Regions from separate parts of the Streptomyces sp. NBC_01116 genome, predicted to be linked through region 1. Evidence: riboswitches for the same ligand, from Rfam matches in the RefSeq annotation. Region 1 holds a riboswitch; the other holds the start of a gene.
What was found. A riboswitch is a leader RNA that binds a small molecule or an ion and turns the genes downstream of it on or off. The one in region 1 is predicted to bind cyclic di-AMP.

Region 1 (4,405 bases):
TTACGGACGAACAGACGGATGGTCAGTTCCAGGAGAGAGGCACCGCCATGATCCGCCCCGACGCCCGCTACGTACTGCCGGAGTTCACCGAGCGCACCGCGACCGGAACCCGGACGCTGGACCCGTACTCCAAGCTGCTGTCCGAGCGGATCGTCTTCCTCGGGACCCCGGTCGACGACGTCGCCGCGAGCGACCTCATCGCCCAGTTCATGTATCTGGAGCACGCCGATCCGGACCGGCCCCTGTCGCTCTACATCAACTCCCCCGGCGGCACGTTCCAGGCGATGGCCGCGGTCTACGACACGATGCGGTTCCTCACCTGCGAGGTGGAGACCTTCTGCCTGGGGCAGGCGGGCTCGTACGCGGCGGCCCTGCTGGCGGCCGGGGCGAAGGGGCGCCGACATGCGCTGCCCGGCGCGCGGGTAGTCATCCAGCAGCCCGCGATGGAGGAGCCGATGCGGGGCCAGCCGTCCGACCTGGAGATCCACGCGCGCGAACTGGTGCGCACCCGCGAGATGTTCGCGGCCATGCTGGTCCGGGACACGGGCCGGACCGCGGAGCAGGTCACCGCCGACATCGAGCGCGACACCATCCTCGACGCCGAGGCCGCCCTCGCCTACGGGCTGGTCGACCACGTCGTGGAGAACCGCTGACTCTCCCGGCCGCCGTACGACGCGAGGTGAAACGCCGATGGAGCCAACCGATTTCCCACCCTTGCCCGCACTGACCCGCGCCGAGGGCGAGCTCGTCGACTGCTACCTGGCCGTGCTCGACCAGGTGGGCCGGATCAATCCGGCCCGCGGCAGCGACACCTACAGCGCGCTGCGGGCCGCCCAGGCCCTGGCCTCCCGGGCCGCGGCCCTGCGCGACGCCCTGGCCCTGATGCACGAGCGCGGCGAGTCGCGGATCCACGCCGCCACCCTGGCGCGGGCCCTGCGCGTCCTCGACGGGGAGCGCAGGGCGGGCCGGGTCGCGATGCCACCGCCCGTGAACTGACCGGCCCCGCGCACGGGGAGCGCCATACGGGAGCGGACCGGTCGGAGCCGCGCACGACACGCCCGGTCCCGGGACCGATTCTCCTCGCTCGTTCGGCGTAGACGATCACCCGCACGAGCGACGGCTCAACTTGCGTTCGGCGCGCGTTCCGTACTCGAAAAGCACGCTTTCGTCGCTGGTACGAGGGTGTGCGCCCGGCTCGCCGACGAGCGCGAATCCGACCTGTCCACCTGAATGGATCAGTGGTGAGGAGACTCACAAACCGCCGTTTCAGCTCGGAAATCCGGCACCGGGTGAGTCAAGATCCCTGGGACGACAAGCCCCCGCCACCGCGGCGGGGCGGTCCGGGCGGACGCCGAGTCCTGCCGCCGCCCGGATGACTGGTCGACAGGAGTGGATCGGCAGGAGTGGAGGACCCGAGCACAACGGGCCGACCGGGAGACCGGGAAGCCCTCGGGGTGAAGCCGCGTCAGCGGCCGGGCAACTTCGCCAGCCCGAACCCGACAGGTCATCCTTCACAGGCGGCTGACGAAGGGTTGCGCATGTCTGCGCAGGTTCATGTCCCGTCCCTGTTCGCCCGGGTCGGCACGGCCTCGGTACTCACCCTGGCCGTGACGTCCTCGATGCTGGCGCCCGGTCTGGTGAGCGACGCCGAGGCCGCCGGCCACGCGACGAAGGCGCTGAAGGTCGCCGCGTCGAAGAAGGGGGCTCCCTACAAGTACGGAGCGGCCGGTCCCAGCCGCTTCGACTGTTCGGGGCTGACGGCCTACTCGTTCAAGAAGGCCGGCAAGAAGCTCCCCCGCACGGCACAGCAGCAGTACAACAAGACCCGCCACATCGGGAAGTCGCAGCGCAAACGCGGCGACCTCGTCTTCTTCCATTCGGGGCGCAGCGTCTACCACGTGGGCATCTACGCCGGGGCCGGGAAGATCTGGCACTCCCCCAAATCGGGGGACGTGGTGCGACTGGCCAAAATCTGGTCCAAGAGCGTCTGGTACGGACGGGTCCGCTGACCCACCGACCGGACGCTCTTTCCGTGCGGGCGGCCCGGCCCTGCCTCGGGGCCGCCCACCACGCCCACCACGCCCTCAGCGCAGCAGGGGGCCGGTGACCAGCGCCAGTCCCAGACCGGTGAGCGCCACCCCGCTGCCGCCCTCGATGGCGCGGGCGGTACGCGGGCGGCGCAGCCACCGGCCCAGCCGGTCCACGAGCAGGGCGACGGCCGGGAACCAGATCAGCGCCAGCACCACCACCAGGGCCGCGAGCAGCAGGGTCCTGGGCAGCGGCGGCTGACCGTGGGGCACGAACTGCGGCAGCAGGCTGAGGAAGAGGACCGGGGCCTTCGGGTTGAGCGCGTTGGTCAGGAACCCCTGGCGCAGCGCGCGTCCGAACTCCCTGGGCACGGGCCGCCCCGGATCGCCCTCCCGTGTGCCGGAGGGCGATCCGGAGCTGTCCGGCGAGGGCCGGCGGCGGATCGCGTACAACGCGCTGATCCCGAGCCAGAGCACGTACACGCCGCCGAGCAGCTGGACGGTGCGGAAGAGCACCGGCATGGTCACCAGCACCGCGGCGAGCCCGGCGACCGCCAGCGCGGTGTGCACCAGCAGCCCTCCGGCGACGCCGAGCGCGGTGGCCAGGCCGGCGGTGCGCGATGCCAGGGCGTTGCGTACGACGACGGTGAAATCGGCGCCGGGCAGCGCGACCATGCCGGCGGCGACCCCGGTGAAGGCGATCAGTTGTGCGTCCATGGGTCCACCTTGGACCGACGCAGCCTTTAGCGTGTACTTGCAATCTTCTGGGTCTGCCTAAAGGAACGCTTTCATGTACGACCCGACACGGCTCGCGGCCCTCGTGGCGGTCGCGGAGGCCGGATCGATCACCCGGGCCGCCGCCCGCCTGGGCTACACCGCGCCCGCGCTCTCCCAGCAGCTGGCCAAACTGGAGCGGGAGGCCGGGGCGGCGCTGCTGGTGCGCCACCACCGCGGGGCGCGGCTGACGGCGGCGGGCGAGCTGCTGGCGGGCCGGGCCCGGCGGGTCCTGGACGAGCTGGACCAGGCGCGGCACGAGCTGGCGCGACTGGCCGGGCTCTCGGGCGGCAGACTGCGGGTGGGCACGTTCACAACGGCCGGGATCCATCTGCTGCCGCCGGTCCTGAGCGCGTTCCGGCGGGCCCATCCGGACGTCGAGCTGGCCGTCGCCGACTACGAACCGCCCGGCGGGATCGCGGCGGTGGTCGCGGGCGAGGTGGACCTCGCCCTGACCCACGCGTACGAACCGGCGGCGGCCGAGCCCCCGTCGGCGGGCGTTCTCGTCGAACCCCTGCTGGTCGAGGAGCTGGTGCTGGTCACCTCGGTGGGCCATCGGCTCTCCGAGGGCACCGGGCGGCTTCCGGTCGGCGAGCTGGCGGGGCGGCCGCTGATCAGCAGCGCGCCCTCCCATCCGCCCCGGCGCGGGGTCGAGAACGCGCTCGCCGAGGCCGGGGCGACGCCCGCCGTGGTCTGCGAGTCGCCCGGATACGCGCTGGTGTGCGCGCTGGTCAGCGCGGGTCTCGGGGTGGCGGTGGTGCCGGAGATGGTCGCCTCGATGGCGGCGGCCCCGCTGTCGGTCCGGCGGCTGGAGCCCGCTTCGTTCCGCCGGACCATCTCGGTCGTGCACCGGGGCGACCGGTCGACCGCCGCGGCGGCGACGCTGCTCGCGCTGCTGCGCGGCGGCTTCGGCCGCGGGAGCACGGCTCCGGCCCGATGAGCTTCACCGCGGGGTCAGCCCTGGACCGGGACGACCCAGGGGAGGGCGATCCAGACCGTCTTGCCGCCCTCGGCGGTCGGGGTCACCTGGACCCGCCCACCACGCTCCTTGGCCAGCGCCCGGATGATGACCATGCCGCGGCCGTTGTCCTGCCGTACGGCGGCGGGCAACCGCTGGGGCCAGCGGGGGTGACTGTCCGTGACGCCGAGGTACAGCTCCTCGTCGCGTTCGAGGCGCAGGTCCACGGTGAAGGTGGGCGACTGGCCGAACGTGTGCTGGACCGCGTTGGTGGCCAGCTCCGAGACGATCAGCCGGATGGTGTCGGCGAAGTCGGTGTCCTCGGACAGGCCCCACTGGACCAGGGTCCTGGCGACATGTCTGCGGGCCGATGAGACCGAGACCGGATCGGTCGGCAGCGTGACGGTTGCTTCCTGATGGTCTGCCATGGCGACGCCGTCCCTTTCCCGCCCTGGCCGACCGGCGGCCGGCCAGGATTGTGCTTCGCGCCAGATTGCCATTGATGCAGCTCCCTGTAACGACGTTCGGCCAAGATATGCATATATCTGTCGCTCGAAGCGGTGAATTCGGGACCCGTGCGGCGTGGACGGGCGGCACACTGACCCCTCTGCGGGCCGGCTCCGGTGACGGACCGGCCCTTCCCGAC
Region 2 (4,405 bases), 7.1 Mb from region 1:
TGAGCGGCCAGGTGCGCGGGACCTCGGGGTGCCCGTCGTACCAGGAGACGAACTCGGCCGCGCCGTAGGAGCCCTCCAGCTGGATGCCGGGCACGTCGAGCGCCCGGTCGGCCTCGGCGCCGGTGGAGAAGATCACCGCGTCGTAGAACGACCGCAGGTCGTCCAGGCCGATGTCGTGCGGGTAGCTGACGTTTCCGAAGAGACGGATCTGCGGCTTGTCCAGCACCTGGTGCAGGGCCTTGACGATGCCCTTGATCCGCGGGTGGTCGGGGGCCACGCCGTAGCGGATCAGACCGAAGGGCGCGGGCATGCGCTCGAAGAGGTCGATGGAGACCCCCGGGTCCTGGCAGACCTCGGATTTGAGCAGCGCGTCCGCAGCGTAGATACCGGCGGGGCCGGCTCCGACAATGGCGACGCGGACGGGGCGTGTCATGGCGTGGTGATCCTTCGGGGCGGGCGAACGCGGGCAGGTACAGCGTACGTCGGAGGTAAGGGTTGGCTTACTAGTCTCCACCGCACACCGTAAGCGATCGCCCCGCGGGCCCTTCGGTCGCCCCTGCCTAGAGTGTCCGATTGGCCCTTTTTCGTGTGACGGTATGGGCGATTTGGTTCTTTTGGGAATTCTGCTCGATGTAGGGCTTATCGTGAACCCTGGGGCATTTGCTTGAGCTTGTTTTCGCCATCACCGCGAGCGAGTGGTGAGCGTCACGTCCGGGAGCGCGGACGCGGAAGCGGAAGCATCGGTTCCCTTCTGTGCGAACAAAGTTGACGGCGTGACGGGGTGGCCCGACCCGGTAATTACGCCTTTCGATCTTGCATGGAAAGGGGAATCCGGAATGCGGGGCTTGTTCTGTTCGGCCTTTCTCGCCTACGGTCACCGTCAATCCGGATGGAACGCCGAATCCTGCCGCCGTCCGGGAATCCGAAACCCACTCACGTACGGCAGGAGCGGGGGACCCAGGTAAGTCGCCGATCCGTAACCGGAACGGCTTGGGGTGAAGTCGCACGAGCGTGCGGCCAGACATCTCCCGTCTGAACCCGACAGCTCACCTCGCAGGCGCCGGAGAGGAAATCCCCCATGCCCGCACAGGGTAAGCACCGTCGTTCCCCGTCCATCTCGCTGCGCCGCGGCCTCGTCGCGGTGACCGCCGGTGGAGCCGTTCTCGCCCTCCCGGTGATCGGCACCACCAGCGCCTTCGCGGCTCCCACCCCCGTCGCCGCGCCGCAGCAGGCCGTGGCGCCCGCCTCGGCGGCCCAGGCGAATTCCGCCAAGAAGGCCGCGCCCGCCCAGCATTCCGTGGCGGCCGGCGAAACGCTTTCCAAGATCGCCCGCGAGTATTCCGTCAGCGGCGGCTGGGAGAAGCTGTACGAAGGCAACCGGAAGATCATCGGAGAGAATCCCGATCTTATTCACCCCGGTATCGAGCTGACCCTCGGAACCAAGGCCGAGGCTCCTTCCGAGGACAAGGCGGGCAAGGCCGCCAAGGCTTCCCCGTCCGCCGCCCGCGGCGGAGAGGCGGACCGTGCCGACCGTTCGGAGCGCATCAACGCCGCCCCCGTGGCGAAGGCCGCTCCGGCCGCCGAAAAGGCCGTCACGTACACGAACGACCTCGACGGCTGGATCAAGGAGTCGCTGGCGGTCATGGCCGAGCAGGGCATCCCCGGCACCTACGAGGGCATCCACCGCAACATCATGCGTGAGTCCTCGGGCAACCCGGCCGCGATCAACAACTGGGACTCCAACGCGGTCAAGGGCACCCCGTCCAAGGGGCTGCTCCAGGTCATCGACCCGACCTTCCAGGCCTACCACGTGCCCGGCACCTCGACCGACAGCTACGACCCGGTCGCCAACATCACGGCCGCGTGCAACTACGCCGCGGACCGGTACGGCTCGATCGACAACGTCTTCGGCGCCTACTGATCCTTCGCGACCGAGCCCGAGGGGCCCCGGACCTGATGGTCCGGGGCCCCTCGGGTGTGCCGGGCGGCGCCGGCAAGTTACCCCCGGGTTTCTAGTGACTTACCACGCGATCGACAGTAGAACCTGTTCCACTCTGTCGAGAGTGAGGGGTGTCACATGAGGGACGCTAGCAAGTCGAATAGCGGGACCGAGGGTGTCTCGCGTCGAAGATTCATCACTGGAACAGGTTCTCTTCTGGGTGCTGCGGCGATCGCCGGGCACACCGCACCGGCGTGGGCGGGCGTCCGGGCGGCAGCAGCGCCGATCGGCTCCGGGGCCCGGGTGCCGGTGCTGGTCGTCGGCACCGGCTACGGCGGCTCCGTGGCCGCCCTCCGGCTCGCCCAGGCCGGCGTCGACGTCCATATGGTCGAGATGGGCATGGCCTGGGACGCACCGGGCGCCGACGGCAAGATCTTCGCCAACACCACCAGGCCGGACGACCGCTCCTTCTGGCTCCGGACCCGGACCAAACAGCCGCTGAGCAACTTCCTCGGCTTTCCCATCGACAAGAACGTCAACCGCTACACCGGCATCCTGGACGCCGAGGAGTTCGGCGGCATCACCGTCTACCAGGGCCGCGGCGTGGGCGGCGGGTCCCTGGTCAACGGTGGTATGGCCGTCACCCCGCGCCGGGAGAACTTCGGCGCGATCCTCCCCACGGTGAACGCCCAGGAGATGTACAGCACCTACTACCCGCGCGCCAACAGCGGACTCGGCGTCACCACCATCGACCCCGCCTGGTTCGACAGCGTCGACTGCTACCAGTACGCCCGTGTCGGCCGGAAACACGCCCAGCGCTCCGGCTTCCCGTTCCTCTTCGTCCCCGCCGTCTACGACTGGGACTACATGAAGCAGGAGGCGGCCGGGACCGTTCCGAAGTCGGCCCTGGACGCCGAGATCCTCTACGGCAACAACTACGGCAAGAAATCGCTCCAGAAGACCTACATCGACCGGATCAGGGCCACCGGCCGGGTCACCATCTCCCCGCTCCACAAGGTCACCACGGTCACCCCGGCCCCGGGCGGCGGCTACACGGTGCTCATCGACCAGCTGGACACCACCGGCCGGACGGCCGCCACCAAGACCGTCACGGCGGACAAGGTGTTCTTCGCCGCGGGCAGCGTCGGCACCAGCAAGCTGCTCGTCGGCCTCAAGGCCACCGGCGCGCTGCCCCTCCTCAACAACGAGGTCGGCCGGGGCTGGGGCGACAACGGCAACGTCATGTGCGGCCGCGCCAACCACCTCTGGGACCCCACGGGGCAGGTGCAGTCGTCCATCCCCACCGGCGGCATCGACAACTGGGACGCCGGCGGGGCGTTCGCCGAGGTCGCCCCGCTGCCCACCGGGATCGAGACGTGGGCCTCGTTCTACCTCTCCATCACCAAGAACCCGAACCGGGCCCGGTTCACCTGGAACGCCGCGGCGGGGAAGGTTGAGCTGGACTGGCAGACGGCGTGGAAGCAGCCGTCCATCGACGCCGCGAAGACCATCTTCGACAAGATCAACCGGAAGGAGGGGACGATCTACCGCACGGACCTCTTCGGGGTCCACAAGATCTGGGGCGACCACCTCACCTACCACCCGCTGGGCGGCGCGGTCCTGGACAGGGCCACCGACAACTACGGCCGGCTGCACGGCTACACGGGTCTGTACGTCATCGACGGCGCACTGATCCCCGGCAACACCAGCGTGAACCCGTTCGTCACCATCACCGCGCTCGCCGAGCGCAACATCGAACGGATCATCGCCACCGACCTGTAGGCGCCCCGGAGGACACGGGGAGCCACGGAGAGTCCGGGGCCGGGAGTGCCAACCCGGCGGCCCCGGACTCCGTCAGGAGGCGACCGCCTCTCACCCGTGACCGGGCAGGACGCACACCGCGTCGATCCCCAGCACGTGGTTGAGCCGTCCGAACGCCAGCCACGAGCCGACGCTCATCGTCAGCTCCACGATCTCCGTCTGGCTGTAGTGCGCGGTCATCCGCTTCCAGAAGGCGTCGTCCAGGCCGTGGTGGTCGAGCGTGTACCGCTCGGCGTACTCCGCCGCCAGCCGGGTCCGCTCGTCGAAGGCGTCGGTCGTACGCCACGCGGTCACCGCCGCGCCGAACTCCTCCTCGACCTTCGCCCCGTCCCGCTCGGTCCGCCAGTCCAGGCAGAACAGGCACCCGTTGATCTGCGCGACGCGCAGCCTGGCCGCCTCGAACTCCCGCAGCCCCAGCGTCGTGTGCTCGTACACGGACATCGAGAACGTGGCGGCGGCCATCCCGATGCCGGGGACCATCTCCCCCCACACGTAACCGATGGGCTCCTGGCCCTCCGGGATATCGATGATCATGCCGGTCTCCTTCCCAGCCTGCCTACCGCAGGCCGCAGCGGAACGTCCAGTGCGTCGTACAGGCCCGGCTCCGCGTCCACCAGCCAGTCGATGGCGGAGACGAGGCGTCCG

Region 2: linked by a shared signal. The riboswitch ahead of OG245_RS35525 (transglycosylase SLT domain-containing protein) and the one ahead of OG245_RS04340 (C40 family peptidase) in region 1 are both predicted to bind cyclic di-AMP.

Annotation. Positions count from the first base shown of each region.
Region 1 covers NZ_CP108644.1:1,052,518-1,056,922, forward strand. Annotated here, with positions in the region: gene OG245_RS04330 (ATP-dependent Clp protease proteolytic subunit) at 48-653, shown strand; gene OG245_RS04335 (hypothetical protein) at 691-996, shown strand; cyclic di-AMP (ydaO/yuaA leader) riboswitch at 1,350-1,535, shown strand; gene OG245_RS04340 (C40 family peptidase) at 1,539-2,009, shown strand; gene OG245_RS04345 (LysE family translocator) at 2,085-2,744, opposite strand; gene OG245_RS04350 (LysR family transcriptional regulator) at 2,818-3,741, shown strand; gene OG245_RS04355 (ATP-binding protein) at 3,756-4,187, opposite strand.
Region 2 covers NZ_CP108644.1:8,109,585-8,113,989, forward strand. Annotated here, with positions in the region: gene OG245_RS35520 (FAD-dependent oxidoreductase) at 1-433, opposite strand, end outside; cyclic di-AMP (ydaO/yuaA leader) riboswitch at 886-1,073, shown strand; gene OG245_RS35525 (transglycosylase SLT domain-containing protein) at 1,079-1,921, shown strand; gene OG245_RS35530 (GMC oxidoreductase) at 2,078-3,721, shown strand; gene OG245_RS35535 (carboxymuconolactone decarboxylase family protein) at 3,812-4,294, opposite strand; gene OG245_RS35540 (dihydrodipicolinate reductase) at 4,291-4,405, opposite strand, start outside.